DNA from 3 places in the Streptomyces crystallinus genome. Region 1 is predicted to be linked to each of the others. Evidence: riboswitches for the same ligand, from Rfam matches in the RefSeq annotation. Region 1 holds a riboswitch; each other region holds the start of a gene.

What was found. A riboswitch is a leader RNA that binds a small molecule or an ion and turns the genes downstream of it on or off. The one in region 1 is predicted to bind cyclic di-AMP.
Region 2: linked by a shared signal. The riboswitch ahead of ABD236_RS30065 (M23 family metallopeptidase) and the one ahead of ABD236_RS10240 (transglycosylase family protein) in region 1 are both predicted to bind cyclic di-AMP.
Region 3: linked by a shared signal. The riboswitch ahead of ABD236_RS15375 (M23 family metallopeptidase) and the one ahead of ABD236_RS10240 (transglycosylase family protein) in region 1 are both predicted to bind cyclic di-AMP.

What each region holds. Positions count from the first base shown of each region.
Region 1 is NZ_BAAACA010000012.1:67,933-73,729, forward strand. It holds gene ABD236_RS10220 (SurA N-terminal domain-containing protein) at 1-8, shown strand, start outside; gene ABD236_RS10225 (nucleoside triphosphate pyrophosphohydrolase) at 53-1,012, shown strand; gene ABD236_RS10230 (cytochrome P450 family protein) at 1,177-2,412, shown strand; gene ABD236_RS10235 (transglycosylase family protein) at 2,545-3,531, shown strand; cyclic di-AMP (ydaO/yuaA leader) riboswitch at 3,792-3,978, shown strand; gene ABD236_RS10240 (transglycosylase family protein) at 3,981-4,655, shown strand; gene eno (phosphopyruvate hydratase) at 5,116-5,797, shown strand, end outside.
Region 2 is NZ_BAAACA010000046.1:19,736-25,532, forward strand. It holds gene ABD236_RS30055 (PrsW family intramembrane metalloprotease) at 1-882, shown strand, start outside; gene ABD236_RS30060 (aldo/keto reductase) at 895-1,839, opposite strand; gene ABD236_RS30065 (M23 family metallopeptidase) at 1,904-2,983, opposite strand; cyclic di-AMP (ydaO/yuaA leader) riboswitch at 2,995-3,140, opposite strand; gene ABD236_RS30070 (PP2C family protein-serine/threonine phosphatase) at 3,296-4,444, opposite strand; gene ABD236_RS30075 (hypothetical protein) at 4,589-4,882, opposite strand; gene ABD236_RS30080 (GNAT family N-acetyltransferase) at 4,995-5,738, shown strand.
Region 3 is NZ_BAAACA010000014.1:1,067,694-1,073,490, reverse strand. It holds gene ABD236_RS15385 (tyrosine-protein phosphatase) at 1-471, opposite strand, end outside; gene ABD236_RS15380 (alpha-galactosidase) at 668-2,782, shown strand; cyclic di-AMP (ydaO/yuaA leader) riboswitch at 3,158-3,339, shown strand; gene ABD236_RS15375 (M23 family metallopeptidase) at 3,344-4,288, shown strand; gene ABD236_RS15370 (SGNH/GDSL hydrolase family protein) at 4,429-5,220, shown strand; gene ABD236_RS15365 (NAD-dependent epimerase/dehydratase family protein) at 5,294-5,797, opposite strand, start outside.

The DNA.
Region 1 (5,797 bases):
CCGGCTGACGGGCCGGGGCGGACGAGGGGAGCGGTCGGGGTAGGTTCGAGAGGTGACTCTCGAAGAACCCGGCCGCGTCGTCCTGCTCACCGCCAGCCACCGCGTGGCGCCCGGACTGCTGTCCTGGCCCGCGTGGCAGACGCTGCGCGCCGCCGACCGGGTGCTGTGCGCCGACCCCGGCCACCCGCAGCTGCCGTATCTGCGCGAGGCGGGCGTCGGGGTCGAGATCGCGGACCCGGACGCCCAGGAGCTGGTCGAGGCGTGCGCCGGCGGCCGTACCGTCGTCGTGCTGCCCTCCGGCGAGGGCGACCGCCGGCTCACCGACGGTCTGGCCCGCCTGGCCGGCTCCGGCCGGGTCGCCATGCCGGACCTGGAGCTGCTGCCGGGCTCGTACGACCTGCCGGGCGCCCGGCTGCTCGACCTCGTGCAGGTCATGGACCGGATCCGGCGCGAGTGCCCGTGGTCCTCCCAGCAGACCCACAAGGGGCTGGCGAAGTACGCCCTGGAGGAGGCGTACGAACTGGTCGAGGCGGTGGAGGAGGGCGACCGCGACGAGCTGCGCGAGGAGCTCGGCGATGTGCTGCTCCAGGTCGTCTTCCACGCGCGGATCGCCGAGGAGGATCCCGAGGAGCCGTTCTCGGTGGACGACGTCGCCGGGACGATCGTGGAGAAGCTGATCCACCGCCACCCGCACGTCTTCGGCGACGAGAGCGCCGAGACGCCGGAGGAGGTCAAGGAGCACTGGCTGCGGCAGAAGGCGGCGGAGAAGCGTCGCGACTCGGTGACCGAGGGCATCCCGCTCGGCCAGCCCGCCCTCGCCCTCGCCGCCAAACTGGCCTCCCGGGTGCGCACGGCGGGCCTCGAGGTGCCGCTGCCGGTCGGCGAGGGCATCGGTTACCGCCTGCTCGCCCTCGCGGTCGCGGCGGAGGCCGACGGCACGGACCCGGAGGCGGCCCTGCGGGCGGCGGCACGGGCGTACCGGGACGCGGTCCTGACGGCGGAGACGGGCTGAGAGCCGTGAGCCCCTCGACGCCGCCGGACCGGGCAGCGACCCCGACCGGCCAGGACCCCTCTTCCCCCGGCCCCTCTTCCCCCGACCCTTCTTCCCCCGGCCCCGCTTCAGCCGACCCCGCTTCCCCGGCGGCGCCGGAGCCCGCCGCGCCCGCCGCGCCCGAGATGTTCACCTGGGAGTTCGCCACCGACCCCTACCCCGTCTACGGCTGGCTGCGCGAGCACTCGCCGGTGCACCGGACCAAGCTGCCCAGCGGGGTCGAGGCGTGGCTGGTGACGCGGTACGCGGACGCCAAGCAGGCGCTCGCCGACCAGCGGCTCTCCAAGAACCCGGCGCACCACGACGAGTCGGCGCACGCCAAGGGCAAGACGGGCATCCCGGGCGAGCGCAAGGCCGACCTGATGACGCATCTGCTCAACATCGACCCGCCGGACCACACCCGGCTGCGGCGGCTGGTGTCGAAGGCGTTCACTCCCCGTACGGTCGCCGAATTCGCGCCCCGGGTACAGGAGTTGACGGACGCGCTCATCGACCGGTTCGCCGAGCGCGGCGAGGCCGACCTCATCCACGAGTTCGCGTTCCCGCTGCCCATCTACGCCATCTGTGACCTGCTCGGGGTGCCGCGCGAGGACCAGGACGACTTCCGCGACTGGGCCGGGATGATGATCCGGCACGGCGGCGGCCCGCGCGGCGGTGTGGCGCGCTCGGTGAAGAAGATGCGCGGGTACCTCCTGGAACTCATCCACCGCAAGCGGGAGAACCCCGGCGACGACCTCATCTCCGGTCTGATCCGGGCCAGCGACCACGGCGAGCACCTCACCGAGAACGAGGCCGCCGCGATGGCCTTCATCCTGCTCTTCGCCGGGTTCGAGACGACCGTGAACCTCATCGGCAACGGCGTGTACGCGCTGCTGCGCAACCCGGAACAGCGTGAGCGCCTCCAGGCCTCGCTGGCGGCCGGGGAGTCGGACCTGCTGGACACCGGCGTGGAGGAACTGCTGCGCTACGACGGGCCGGTGGAGATGGCCACCTGGCGGTTCGCCACCCGGCCGCTGTCGATCGGGGGTCAGGACATCGCCGCGGGCGACCCGGTGCTCGTCGTGCTCGCCGCCGCCGACCGCGATCCGGAGCGCTTCCGCGACCCCGACACCCTCGACCTCGGGCGCCGCGACAACCAGCACCTCGGCTACGGCCACGGCATCCACTACTGCCTCGGAGCACCGCTCGCCCGCCTGGAGGCGAGGGCCGCGCTGGCAACGCTGTTGCGGCGCCTCCCTGACCTGCGGCTCGGGGCGGATCCTGCCGATTTGCGCTGGCGCGGCGGCCTCATCATGCGCGGACTGCGCACCCTTCCGGTCGAGTTCACGCCCGCCGTAACTGACGGTACGTCAAAACTGTGACTTTCGCGTTATCGCGGGTGCATCGACTTGTGACAAGCGTTCGAGTACGGCTACGTTCACCCCTCGACTCGGCAAACCAGGCTCACCGCCAGGCCCAGCAGTCACAGACGTAGTCACACGGAAGGCCACAGCATGCGCTCCGGGAACGGACGGCACCGCCGACCCCGCCAGGCTCCCGCACTCGTCGTCGCGGCGGGGGTGACCGGCTCGGCCCTCGCCCTGCCGCTCTTCGCCGCGAGCGGCGCGAACGCCGCCTCCGCGACCACCTGGGACCGCGTCGCGGAGTGCGAGAGCGGCGGCGCCTGGAGCGCGGACTTCGGCAACGGGCTGTACGGCGGGCTCCAGCTCTCGCAGGAGACCTGGCAGACCTACGGCGGCACCTCCTATGCCGAGCGGCCCGACCTGGCCAGCCGCGCCCAGCAGATAGCCGTGGCCGAGAAGGTGCTCGCGGCGAAGGGCCCCAAGGCCTTCACCAGCTGCTCGTCGGTCTCCGGGCTCACCTCGGGCGCCGGTGCGCCGGCCGTCGACCCGGGCGCCACCCCCTCGCCGTACGTCCCCTCCGAGGAGGGGGCCGCGACCCCGGACGCCACCGCGACGCCGTCCGCGCCCGCGAAGAAGCCTCCGGCGTCCCGTACGCCCTCCGGCTCCGCCTCCACCGCTCCCAAGCCCTCCACGACGCCCTCGGCGCCGTCCACGGGTGCGAGCGGCAAGCCCGGCTCGACCGACGCCGGCGCCGGCGGTACGGCGAAGACCACCGACCCGGCCGCCGGCTCCGCCTCCGGCGGCAAGCACCGCGGCACGCCGGACCCGGCCGAGAGCGGCACCCCCGCGACCACCGAGCCGGGCAATACGGACAACACCCATGAATCGGGGCGACACGCCTCGCGAGGTGACGCCGACTCACGTGGCGCGGGCGACGTCCTGGGCGCCGACTACACCGTCCGCCCCGGCGACAACCTGTGGGACATCTCGCGCGCGCACAAGGTCGAGGGCGGCTGGTCCGCGCTCTACAAGGCCAACGAGAAGACGATCGGCTCCGACCCGAACCTGATCCTGCCTGGCCAGAACCTTGATCTGAACCTGGCAAAGACGGACAACCCGGCCCCGACCAAGGGGTAGTTCAGGGGTCTATGTCCGCTTCTGTGCAAGTGAGACATGGATCTCTTTCCGTCAACTGCCCTGTCCCGTCCGCCCGGTACGCGCGTTACGCCCCCGACCTGCGGAAACAGGGGGCGCGAAAGAGGCCCGAGGGGCGATTTCTCCCTGATGTGCCCCTTTGAACATCAGGGGTTGGTGTGTTTACGGTCGGAGCGCTCGTCACCACGGGCCCCTCCGACCGGAAACGCCGAATCCTGCCGTCGGTCGCGGGGGAACAGTCGACGCTCGATGCGCCGTAGGCAGGAGCGGGGGACCCAAGGTAAGCGCCGGGCCCGGCCGTTGGGGGACGTACACACGTCCCCGGCGGCCACGGGACCGGCTTGGGGTGAAGACGCGCCACTGGCGCGGCCGGGCCACTCACTCGCCCGAACCCGACAGCTCACCTCGCAGGCGTCGGTGAGGAGAACTCCATGCTGCTTTCTGGCAAGGGCAAGCACCGCCGCCCGTCCAAGGCCGTCCGCGTCGTCACGCTGGCGGGTGTCACCGGTGCCGCCGTCGCCGCCCCGCTGATGGCCGCGGGCTCCGCCTCCGCCGCCTCCGTCTCCACCTGGGACGCCGTCGCCCAGTGCGAGTCCGGTGGCAACTGGTCGATCAACACCGGCAACGGCTACTACGGCGGTCTGCAGTTCTCGCAGTCCTCCTGGGCCGCGGCGGGTGGCACCCAGTACGCCTCCCGTGCCGACCTGGCCACCAAGGGCCAGCAGATCGCCACGGCCGAGAAGCTGCTCGCCATGCAGGGTCCGGGTGCCTGGTCCTGCGCCGGTGCGGGCAACCTGACGGCCGGTGGGTCGGCCGCGGACGTGGACACGTCCGGCGCCGCGAAGAAGGCCGCGCCGAAGAAGGCCGCGCCCAAGGCGGCCCCGGCCCCCAAGCGGGAGTCCGCCCCCGCCTCGCGCGGCGAGTCCCGCCCCGCGCCGGTCAAGACCGGTGACGGCGAGTACACGGTGAAGTCCGGCGACACCCTCGGCTCCATCGCGGCGGCGCACGGCGTCAAGGGCGGCTGGGAGAAGCTGTACGAGCTGAACAAGGACGTGGTGAAGGACGCGAACCTGATCTTCGTGGACCAGCACCTCCACCTCAGCTAGCGCGTGCTGCCCGGTCTTTGTCTGCGGGTGTGTGGTGGGTTGCTCGCGCAGTTCCCCGCGCCCCTAAAGGACTGTGGCTGAGCTGGGTGCTCCGGCGCGGCCTACTACCTAAGGGGCGCGGGGAACTGCGCGAGCAACCACCCACTCAGCCGCAGACGAAGGCCGGGCCCTGGGGCGGAGCCCCCGGCCGCCCGCCGGAGGGCTTTCGGGAAGGGGTGGGGTGGGGGCCCAAAAACCGGCCCCCAAGATCCACTCAGCTGTCAGCTGAACCGGGCCCGGGGCCGCGCCCCGAGCAAAGTCCCGCCCCACACGGGGCGGGGCTTTGTTTTGTTCGGGAACATTTTGCCCCCCGTTTCGTCCCACGACCCGGTCGGTCGGCTGGCCGATGCCCCGGAGCCGGTTAGGCTCAGGGGTGCCGGACCACGCGGCCCGGCCCATTCGCGTCACATCCCAGAAGGAGATGCTCGTGCCGTCCATCGACGTCGTCGTAGCCCGGGAAATCCTGGACTCCCGAGGCAACCCCACGGTCGAGGTCGAGGTCGGCCTCGACGACGGCAGCACCGGCCGTGCCGCCGTCCCCTCGGGTGCCTCCACCGGTGCCTTCGAGGCCATCGAACTGCGTGACGGCGACCCCAGCCGCTACCAGGGCAAGGGCGTCGAGAAGGCCGTCCTCGCCGTGATCGAGCAGATCGGCCCGGAGCTCGTCGGCTACGACGCCACCGAGCAGCGCCTGATCGACCAGGCGATGTTCGACCTGGACGCCACGGACAACAAGGGCTCGCTGGGCGCCAACGCCATCCTCGGCGTCTCGCTCGCCGTGGCCCACGCCGCCTCCGAGGCCAGCGACCTGCCGCTGTTCCGCTACCTGGGCGGCCCGAACGCGCACCTGCTGCCCGTTCCGATGATGAACATCCTCAACGGTGGGTCGCACGCCGACTCCAACGTCGACATCCAGGAGTTCATGATCGCCCCGATCGGCGCGGAGTCCTTCTCCGAGGCGTTGCGCTGGGGCACCGAGGTCTACCACACCCTCAAGGCCGTCCTGAAGCGCAAGGGCCTGTCCACCGGCCTCGGCGACGAGGGCGGCTTCGCCCCGAACCTGGACTCCAACCGCGCCGCCCTGGACCTGATCCTGGAGGCCA
Region 2 (5,797 bases), on a different contig from region 1:
CTGCTGTTCCTGTTCCGAAGACGGGACTTCAAGGGGATAGTCGACGGCGTGGTCGTCGCGGGCTTCACCGCGACCGGCTTCGCCTTCACCGAGAACATCCTGTATCTCGGCAACGCCTTCGGCGAGGACCAGGTCAGCCACACCGCGGGGCTCTCCTCGACGACCGCGGCGACGTTCTTCGTCCGGATCGTGATGTCGCCGTTCGCGCACCCGCTGTTCACGGTGTGCACCGGCATCGGCTTCGGGGCCGCCGCGCTCGCGGTGCCCGGCAGCCGGTGGCGCCGTATCGGCCTGCCGGTGCTCGGGCTGCTGTCCGCGATGGGCATGCACGCCCTGTGGAACGGCTCGTCGTCGTTCGGGACGTACGGCTTCTACCTGGTCTACGCCGCGTTCATGGTCCCGGTCTTCGCCCTGCTCACCTGGCTTGCGGTGTGGAGCCGCCAGCGGGAGCTGCGCACGGTCGCGGCGGAGCTGCCCGCGTACGCGACGGCGGGCTGGCTGGGTCCCGCCGAACCGCTCGCGCTCTCCTCGATGCGGGCCCGCTCGATGGCCCGCGACTTCGCGTACCGCACCTTCGGCGGCAAGCGGGCGGCGCGGACGGTCGCCGAGTACGAGGCGTTCGCGACGGCGCTGGCGTTCCTGCGCCGCCGGGCCCGGCGCACCGAGGCCGGCCCGGACTTCACGGCCCGCGAGCAGGAGCTGCTGCACCATCTGTGGGCGCGCCGGGAGGTGGCCGGGCCCGCGCTGCTGTACGCGGCGGGCGCGGCGGGCCGCATCTGGATCCCGCCGCAGCCGTATCCGTACGGCCACCCGGCGACGTACGGACACCAGGCCCCGTACGGACACGACCAGTCCTCCCCGTACAACCCCTATCTGCGCTGAGGCGAGCGGCGGCTACGCCGAGGCGGTCTTCAGCTCGCTCAGCTCCGCGTCCGTGAGCTCCAGGTCGGCGACGGCGAGGAGCGCGGGCAGCTGCTCGACGGTACGGGCCGAGGCGATCGGGGCGACCACGGTCGGCTGGGCGGCGAGCCAGGCCAGCGCCACGGTCGCGGGCTCGGCGCCGTGCTCCTGGGCGATACGGTCGAGCGCGGCCAGCACCTTGGTGCCCCGCGCGGTCTCCAGGTGCTTGGCGGCGCCCTGGGCCCGCGCGCTCTCGACGTGCCGGCCCGGGCGGTACTTGCCGGTGAGGAAGCCGGCGGCGAGCGCGAAGTAGGGGACGGCGGCCAGGCCCGAGCGGGCGGCGGTGTCCTGGAGGGCGCCCTCGTAGGTGTCGCGCGAGACCAGGTTGTAGTGCGGCTGGAGGGCGACGTACTTGGCCAGGCCCTCGCGGTCGGAGAAGTCCAGCGAGTCCTTCAGCCGCGCCGGGGAGATGTTGGAGGCGGCCACCGCGCGCACCACACCGTCCTTCACCAGCTGGTCGAGGGCGGTGACGATCTCCTCGACGGGGACGGACTCGTCGTCGAAGTGCGTGTAGTACAGGTCGATGTAGTCGGTGCCGAGGCGGCGCAGCGAGGCCTCGGCTCCCGCCTTGATCGTGGCGGCCGCGAGCCCCTTGAACCGGGGGTGCCCGCCCACCTTGGTGGCGATGACGACGTCCTCGCGGTTGCCGCGCGCCGCCAGCCACCGGCCGATGGTCTTCTCGGACTCGCCGCCCTCGTTGCCCGGGGCCCAGGCCGAGTAGACGTCGGCGGTGTCCACGAAGTTGCCGCCCGCCTCGGTGTACGCGTCGAGCACCGCGAACGACGCGGCCTCGTCGGCCGTCCAGCCGAAGACGTTGCCGCCGAGGGCGAGCGGGAAGACGGACAGATCGGAGGAGCCGAGGGGGCGCAGAGAGGTCATAGGGGGTGAACGGGCGGGCGGGGCGCGGCTATTCCACGCGATGCGCCCCCTCGCCCGGCGCTCCCTACGGGTTCAGGCCCTTGGACTGGAGCCACCCCATCGGGTCGATGCCCGTGCCGCCGGGGGTGTGTACCTCCAGGTGCAGATGGGGGCCGGTCACGTTGCCGGTGGCGCCGACGCGGCCGATCGTCTCGCCGGTCGTCACCTTCTGCCCGGCGCTGACCGCGATCGAGGACTGGTGGCAGTACCAGAGCTCGGTGCCGTCCTCCAGCTCGACGACCGTGCGGTAGCCGTACGAACCGGACCAGCCCGCCGACTTGACCGTGCCGCCGTGGATCGCCTTGAGCGGGGTGCCGGTGGGGGCGGCGAAGTCGAGGCCGGTGTGGTGGCCGGAGGACCACATCGAGCCGGCCTCGCCGAAGGTCGAGGTGATCGTGTACGAGGCGACCGGGAGCGAGAAGCTCTTGGCGAGCTCGGCCAGGCGCTCCTCCTCCGCCTTCTTGGCGGCGGCCTCCTCGGCGGCCTTCTTCGCGGCCGCCGCCTTCTGCGCGGCGGCGCTCTGCGCGGCCTTCGCCTCGGCCGCCGCCTTCTGCGCGGCATCCTTCTCGGCGGCCGCCCTGGCCTCGGCCTCGGCGCTGCTCCGCTGCTGCTCGGCCTGCTGGAGGATACGGGCGCGCAGGGCCTCGCCGGCGCCCGTGGCGCCCTGCTCGGCGTCGGCCCGGGAGACGCCGGCCATGGTCAGGGGGGCGCTCGCCACGGCGCGGTCGGCCCGGTCCGCCGGGGAGGCGTCGGGCTCGTCGTCGCCCGCGAGGTCGGAGATCAGGGTGCCCACGCCCGGCAGCGACTTGACGTCGGGGAGTTTATCCGCGACCGCGTCGGGCAGGGATATGGAGACCGGCGGCTTGGTCTGCGCACTGGCCATGCCGCCCGCGCCGACGGCCGCGATGACACCGACGCCGAGGACGGTGGAGCTGCGGGCGAGCCCGCCGCGCTGCTTGATGACGCGGTGTCTGCCGCGTACGGAGGACACGGACTCCTCCGTGGGGTTCCACTCCTCCCACACCTCGGTGTCGCTGGGCGCGGTCCCGTACAGGGAGACGGGGGGAACCGGCGGGGTGCCGAGGGCAGGCTCGTTGGACGCCACGGGGGCGCACTCCTTTCCTTCCTTCTCGCCTACCGGGTTAGCTGACGGGTTCGGAGCAGGAAGGTCTCCTACGGGCATCTCGAAGAGACAAAGATGCCCGATTCACCCCAAGTTGGTGGTTCCCCGGTTCCCTTGCGGGATTCGGCGCGTGCGCACGGTGCCGCCTCTGCGACGGCTGGGACGACCGCGCTGCGTTATCGAACGTTAATAGACAGGCGGACCGGATTCCAAGCCGTTCCCGGTAATCGCCGGGGACAAGTGCTGACGGTATGTCAATTGTTATGCGCAGGGATGCCGTTCGGGCACGGTCAGTCACGGCACCACGGGCATCGTCCGCCGCCGCTCCGGCTGGCGCGCCCCGGGCCGCCCCACCGCGAGCAGCGCCATGTCGTCGCTGGCGCCGCCGCCCGTATGTCTGCGCACATCGTCGACCAGAGCGTCCAGCACCTCCTCGGGGCCCGGGAAGATCCGGCCGCGCAGCCGCTCGTACGGGTCGTAGAAGACCCCGGGCGGGTCCAGTGAGCGCGCTTCGGAGAGGCCGTCGGTGTAGAGGAGCAGCGTCGCCCCGGCCGGGAACGGGTACGTCTGCGCCCGGTCCGGCCACACCCCCAGCTCCGCCATCCCCAGCGGCAGCGCGGGGTCGGCCGGGGCGAGCACGTCCAGCGCCCCGTCGGCGTGCAGCAGCAGCGGCTCGGGGTGGCCCCGGTTCACCAGCCGTACGGACGCGGCGCCGCGCGGGACCTCGGCGAGCACGGCCGTGGTGAACCCCTCGAAGGCGTCCAGGCCGGAGCGCCGGGTGCCCTCCCGGGCCAGCGCCCGCTCCAGGCGCCCGGCCACCTCCTCCAGGGTCGCCTCCTGCTCGGCCGCCTCCCGGAACGCCCCGATGACCACGGCCACCGCCTCGACCGCCTCCAGGCCCTTGCCCCGCACGTCCCCGACGACCAGGCGCACCCCGTACGGCGTGTCCTGGACCGCGAAGAGGTCCCCGCCGATGAAGGCGTCGGCCTGCGCCGCCTCGTACCGCGCGGCCACCTGGAGGCCCCCGATGCGCTCGGCCGGCGTCGGCAGCACGGCGCGCTGGGCGGTCTCCGCGATGACCCGGGCCGAGGCGAGGCGCTCGCCGCTGCGGCGCAGCATGCGGTTGATGACCAGGGCCAGCGCGCCGACGGTGGTGACGGTGAACAGCTCGCTCACCGCCTCCCCGGTACTGGGGATGTCGTGCAGATACTCGGTGAGCAGCACCGCCCCGACCGCCGAGGCGCCCGCGGCGGCGGTGCCCAGCGGGCCGCAGAAGGGGGCCGCGACCAGGGGCGCGGCCGCGAAGAGGGCGGCGGCGGTCAGATCGGGCGGGGTCGCCGCGTCCAGGACGACCCCGACGACGAGGAGCAGCGCGGGCAGTACGCGCACCAGGGCCAGGCGCCGGGAGCCCTCCCGGCCGACGCCGTCCGATCGCTGCCGCACCTGGGGTCTCCTGCCCGTCCGCGGGGCCGCCGACGTTCCGCGCCCCACCCAGGGTGCCGGGCCCCGCCGCGTGCCGCGAACGCTCCTCGGCCAACCGGGTGGGCGCTGCGTGCGGACGCCCGGGCGGAGGCCGCGGACGGGCCCTCAGTGCCGGTCCGCGCCGGTCGCGATGAGCCGCGCCCGGCACCGGCGGGGCCCGGCCCGGCCGCGCACACAGGTCCCCCGGGCATGGCGGCGGGCCGCCGGACCGCCGTGCACGGAGGGGATCTGGCCCTTGGTGTACGAGGGCGCGGAGACCCAGGGCGGGGCGGGCGACAGGGGCAGCGCCAGCGGCAGGGAGAGACACATCAGCAGTGCACACAGGGCGAGGAACAGCGGCGCCGCGGGCGCCTTCCGCCGCGTCGCCGCCCGCAGCAGCCCCACCAGACGCTCGCGCACAGTACGCGCGAGACTACTCCACGTATACGCGCACATCGCCGAGAGGCACGATTCCGCGCCACCAAGGCCAGAACTTGACGTTGCGTGACAATACGGCGCAGGCTGTTCGACCGTGCACGAACTCCACTCCTCCGACAAACTGCCCCGCGACCCGTCCCTGCTCTGGGCCGCCCAGGGCCTGACCGGCTCCTCCCGCGCCTGGGCGAGCGAGGACGGCCGCGCCTTCGCCGTCGCCGCTCCCGACCTCTCCTGCCACGACCGGCTGGCCGTCTCGGGCCCGGTCGAGTCGCTGGCCCCGCTGGTCGCCGAGGTGCTGACCGAGACGGGCCCGAGCTACAGCCCGCTGGGCGACGAGGCGACCGTACGGGCCCTGGTCGAGGCGCTGCCGGTGCTGCGGCCGCTGGCCACGTACGGCTGGATGAGCCGCACCCGCCCGCTGACGCCGGACGAGGCGGGCGCGGCGGACGAGGGCAAGGCGCGGTGGCTGACGGACGAGGACGGGCCGGAGATCGCCGGGCTGCTGGCGGAGGCGTTCCCCCACTCGTACGCGGTGCCGGGCGCGCCGGGCGTCGAGCGGTGGGCGGGCACCCGGGACGACGCGGGCCTGATCACCGCCGTCGCCGCGCTGGCCTGGCCGTCCCCCGAGGTCGGGCTGGTGGCGGGGGTCGCCGTGCACCCGTCGGCGCGGGGCCGGGGCCTGGCGCGGACGGTCGTCACCAAGGTGCTGGCGCAGGCGCTGGCGGTGCACGGGACGGCGGCCCTGATGGTGGAGGAGGCCAACCACACGGCGATACGGCTGTACGAGTCGCTCGGCTTCGCCTACCGGGGGTTCCTGGTGGCGGAACGGCCGGCGTGAGGGGCTGACCGGAGCGGGGAACGCCTGAGGCCCGGCACATTCTCATGTGCCGGGCCTCA
Region 3 (5,797 bases), on a different contig from region 1:
CAGCGCTGGGACGCTGTCCTCGGCGAGCGCGTGCAGCACCCGGCTGTGCTCGGCCGTGCGCTCGCGGATGATCGTGCGGTACGAGCGGGCCATCCGGTCGGCGCCGCGGCCGTCGGAGAGGACCGAGCGCAGCTGGTTGATGTCGCCGTCGCGGACCATCTTCCAGAACTCGGCCCCGTCGGCGGGGTCGGTGAGCGGTATGTTCACGTTCCGCACGCCCGGCAGCTCGACGTCCGGGCCCTCCAGCCGCTGGTCGGCCGCGTTGCGGAAGTCGAAGATGGTGTGCAGCCCGAGCGAGGTCAGGAAGGCCGCGTCCTGCTCGGTCGCATGGGCCAGGTGGCCGCTGCGGAAGAGCCGTCCGTGCCGCAGCCGCCGGCCGTCCACGGTCGGCAGTCCGCCCACATCACGGAAGTTGCGCACGCCGGCGAGCTCGGGCTCGGTCGAAGGGATCTGCGGAGTCTGCTGCGTCACGTTGGCTCCTGATGTGGTTCGAAAAAAGATCACGCCGCCTCGATCCGACGATACGACATGGGTTCCCGGGGCAATCATCTCGGCGGTCTGACCGAAATGCGACCCCCGCGTACCCATTGCCCTCGCGGGCGCGCTGCCCTGATCCTGTTGCTGATGTTCATGCCTGTGCGTACCTGTGCGGAACTGGGGGTTCGGGATGATCGAGACCGCGGACAGCGGACGGATATGGCTGCTCTCCGGCCGCACCAGCGGTTATGCGCTGCACCTCACGGACCACGGCGAACTCCTGCATCTGCACTGGGGCCCACGGCTCACCCTCGCCGACGCCGAAGCCCTGGCACTTTTGCCCCTCGCGCCCCACCGGCCCTTCGAGTCACCACTGGATGGTCAGGAGGAGTACGTGGTGGAGTGCGGGCCCCGTTTCGCGCGCCCCGCGCTCTCCGTACGGACGCCCGAAGTGCGCGGCACCGAAGGGGAGTTCGCGGGGGCGGACGTCGACGGCGACGAGCTGCGGCTGCGGTTCGCCGACGCGGTGCACCGCCTCGGGCTCACCCTGCACTACCGGATGCGCGACGACTCGGACGTCGTCGAGCGCTGGGCGACCGTCGCCCACGAGGGCGCGCCCGGCGATCCGGACCTGGAGCTGCTCCGCGCCGACGCGGCCGTATGGACACTGCCGCCGCGCGAGGGCTGGCGGCTCAGCCAGCTGCACGGCCGCTGGGCGGCCGAGTCCCGGCTCGTACGGTCCCCGCTCACCCCCGGCGACAAGGTCCTGGGCAGCCGCCGCGGCCACACCGGCCACCAGCACCTGCCCTGGGTGGCCCTGGACGCCGAGGGCACCGCCACCGAGGAGAGCGGCGAGGTGTACGGCTGCGCGCTCGGCTGGTCCGGGTCCTGGCGCATCGCCGTACAGCACCTGCCCGACGGCCGGGTGCAGATCAGCGGCGGCGCCGGGTACGACGACTCCGGGCTGTTGTCGCTCGCGCCCGGCCACGCGTACACCACACCGGTCTTCGCCGGGCTGTGGAGCCCGGACGGCTTCGGCGGGGCCAGCCGAGAGTGGCACGCCTGGCAGCTCGCACGGGTGGTCCCGGAGGCCGGGCGGGTGCGGCCTGTGCTCTTCAACTCCTGGGAGGCCACCCGGTTCGACATCGGCGAGGAGCAGCAGCGGGCGCTGGCCGGGCGCGCGGCCGCGCTGGGCGTCGAGCTGTTCGTCGTCGACGACGGCTGGTTCGGGGAGCGCACCCACGACGCCGCCGGGCTCGGCGACTGGACGCCCAACCCCGAGCGCTTCCCCGGCGGGCTGAAGCCGCTCGCGGACGAGGTGCACGCGCTGGGCATGCGGTTCGGGATCTGGGTGGAGCCGGAGATGGTCAACCCCGACAGCGCGCTGTACCGGGCGCACCCGGAGTGGGTGCAGCACCAGAGCGGCCGCCGGCGCACCGAGTTCCGCAACCAGCTGGTGCTCAACCTCGCCCGCCCCGACGTCCAGGAGCACCTGTGGGAGCAATTGGACGGGCTGCTCTCCAGCGTGCCCGTCGACTATGTGAAGTGGGACTTCAACCGCTCCTTCAGCGACGCGGGCTGGCCCGGCGAGGAGTATCCGCAGCGGCTCTGGATCGACCACGTACGGGCGCTCTACGGCCTGCTGGACCGGCTGCGGGCCGCACACCCCTCGGTCGACTTCGAGTCCTGCTCGGGCGGCGGCGGCCGGATCGACCTCGGCATCCTCTCCCGCACCGACCAGGTGTGGACCTCCGACAACACCGACCCGCTGGACCGGCTCGCCATCCAGCACGGCTTCAGCCAGCTGCACCCGGCCCGGGTGATGGCCGCCTGGGTCACCGACAGCCCCAACACCCTGCTCAACGGCCGCCGCAGCAGTCTGCGCTTCCGCTTCGTCAGCGCGATGGCCGGAGTGCTCGGCGTCGGCGGGGACCTCACCCGCTGGAGCGAGGACGAACTGGCCGAGGCGCGCGGCTGGGTGGAGCTGTACAAGGAGATCCGGCCGGTGGTGCAGCTCGGTGCCCAGTACCGGCTGCGGCCCCCGGAGGGCGGTCTGAGCGCCGTCCAGTACGTACGCGGCGACGACGCCGTCGTCCTCGCCCACCTCCAGGCCCAGCACCACGGGCTGCGGCCCCCGGCCCTGCGGCTGCGCGGCCTGGACCCGGCGGCCGCTTATCGGTGCCTGGACACCGGGGCCGTGCACCGGGGAGCGGTATTGCTGCACCGGGGCCTGGACACCGGGCTTGTGGGTGATCTTGATGCGGCGGTGTTCCGTTTCCGGCGGGCGGGTGCGGGGGAGGGATGAGGAATTCACCCGCCGAGCGCGACAAAGCTGCCCATCTGGGTGTAGCGGCTCAAAACGGGACAGAGTGTGGTGATAGCTCTCGGGCTGGGTGAATCAGGGCGGAACTTTCGTCCGGATTGGGCGATTTGATGGACCCTGTCCATCTCCCGGGCGTGACACGGAGGTTGCCCGTGAGGAGCGTCATATCCGTGACGTTCCGTGGTGGCGGCCCCGAATGAATTCCCCCGTCCGGCCGGGCCCGTTGGGAATTCCGGTCCACGCAGGGTGACCGCAATTCCCCGGTGAATTCGCGGCCGGGAATGCGGATGACGAATGGGCACTTGTCGTGGTGCGCCGGGCTCGCTTACGGTCACCGCAATCCGGGTGGACCGCCGAATCCTGCCACCGCCCGGAATCCGCACCCATCCACGCGTGGCAGGAGCGGGGGACCCAGGTAAGCGCCGTCCGGAATTCCGGCACGGCTCGGGGTGAAGCCGGAGCACCGTGACGCAGCGGTGCCGGCCGGGCAGCTCCAGCCCGAACCCGACAGCTCACCTCGCAGGCGCCGGAGAGGAATCCGCCATGCCCGCGAAGGGTAAGCACCGCCGTCCCAAGTCCAGCCCGATATCCCGGGGCATGGTCGCCGCCGGCACGGGCGGCGCCGCACTCGCCATCCCGCTGCTCGGCGCCACCGGCGCGCACGCCGCGGCGCAGACCGCCGCCCCCGCCGCCGCGCCCCAGCAGACCGCCCGGGCCGCCGCCTTCGTCGCCGCGCCCGCCGCCCCGCAGGCCGCACCGACCACGTACAAGGTCAAGAGCGGCGACTGCCTGTCGCGGATCGCCGAGGACCACCGGCTCGGCGGCTGGCAGCGGCTGTACCAGGACAACCGCGAGGTCGTCGGCTCCGACCCGGCGCTGATCCGGCCGGGCATGAAGCTCGTCCTCGGCGCGAAGGCCGCCGGTGCGTCGCACACCTCCGCCAAGGCGAGCGGCTCGCACGGGACCGGCGCGAAGCCGGCCGCGAAGCCGGCCCCCGCCAAGGCCCACACGTCGACGTCGTCCCAGGCCACCGGCGCTTCCCCGGCCGACACCGCCCCCTCGGCCGGCCAGGGCTCCTCCTCCGGCTTCCGCGCGCCCCTGGACAGCGTGAGCATCGGCACCCCGTACCGCATGGCCGGATCCATGTGGTCCAGCGGTTACCACACCGGCGTCGACTTCGCGGCCGAGACCGGCACCGTGGTGAAGGCCGTCGGCGCGGGCACGGTCGTCTCGGCCGGCTGGGGCGGCGCGTACGGCAACCAGGTCGTCATCCGGCACGCCGACGGCATGTACTCCCAGTACGCCCACTTCTCGCAGCTCTCGGTCTCGGCCGGGCAGAGCGTGACCGAGGGCCAGCAGCTCGGGCTCTCCGGCGCCACCGGCAACGTCACCGGCCCGCACCTCCACTTCGAGATCCGCACCACGCCCGACTACGGCTCGGACGTCGACCCGATCGCCTACCTCCGCCAGCAGGGCGCGAGCCTCTGACGGAAGCCGTGCCGCCCGAATCGCCGGGGGTATTCGGCGTATTCCCGCTGGGGACAACTGACCGGGTGGTCTATATCACCCACCGTCAACCCCTCCTTACGGTCGCGTAGGTCACACGCGTAAGGGAAAGATATGGTCCCGTGGCAGACGATTCGAGATCATTCAACAGCGGTACGTTCGGGTCGTACACGGCGATCGGCGACAGCTTCACGGAAGGGGTCGGCGACCCCGGTCCCGACGGGGCATTCGTCGGCTGGGCGGACAGGTTCGCCGTGCTACTGGCAGACCAGCGACCGGAGGGGGCCTTTCGCTACGCCAATCTCGCGGTCCGCGGCAGGCTCCTCGACCAGATCGTCGAGGAGCAGGTGCCGCGGGCCAAGGAGCTCGCACCCGACCTGGTGAGCTTCTGTGCGGGGGGCAATGACATCATCCGGCCGGGCAGCGACCCGGACGACGTGGCCGAGCGCTTCGAACGCGCGGTGGCCGACCTGAAGAGCACGATCCCGACGGTCATGGTGACCACCGGGTTCGACACCCGCGGGGTGCCGGTCTTCAAGCATCTGCGCGGCAAGGTGGCGACGTACACCGCGCATGTGCGCTCCATCGCCGACCGCTACGGGTGCCCGGTGCTCGACCTGTGGTCGCTGCGGTCCGTCCAGGACCGGCGGGCGTGGGACGCCGACCGGCTGCACCTGTCGCCCGAGGGGCACACCCGGGTCGCGCTGCGCGCCGCCCAGGTGCTCGGGCTCGAGATCCCGGCCGACCCTGACCAGGAGTGGCCCCCGATGCCGCCGCGGGGCACCCTCGAGGTGCGGCGCGACGACATCCACTGGGCGCGTGAGCACCTGGTGCCATGGATCGGGCGACGGCTGCGCGGCGAGAGCTCGGGCGACCACGTGGAGCCCAAGCGGCCCGACCTGCTGCCTCTGTGACGGCCCATCAGGTGGGTTGGCCCCTGGGCCAACCGCGCTGACGGGCCGTCATGTGGGCGGCGCCGTGCGCGGCTCAGCCGTGCAGCAGCTTCCGCTCCGTCTCCGGGTCGAGTCCGACCCGGGGGCGGTCCGGCCGCTGCGGCGCCTCCCCGCCGATCGACCGGAGCCAGGCCCAGGTGTCGGCGGCCGTCTCCGCGACAGGACGGCAGCGCAGCCCGGAGAGCACCGCCTTCCACACGTTGGAGCCGTGCATCGTGCCGTGCAGCTCGCCCGGCGGGATCCACACCGGCAGGTCGCTCCACGGCTCGACCCCGGCGGCCAGGATCGGCTCCGGGTCCGTCCAGCGCAGCTCCGCGCCGCCGCCGGTCACCCGCGCGCACGCCTCCAGGAGCTCGCCCATCGTGGTGTGGTCCGGCGGGCAGACCAGGTTGTACGGGCCGCAGAGCCCGAAGTCGGCGGCGCTCACGATCCACTCCGCCAGATCCCGTACGTCGATGAACTGCACCGGCAGATCGCGCGGCCCCGGAGCCAGCACCTCGCCGCCGCGCGCCATCCGGCCCAGCCACCAGGGCAGCCG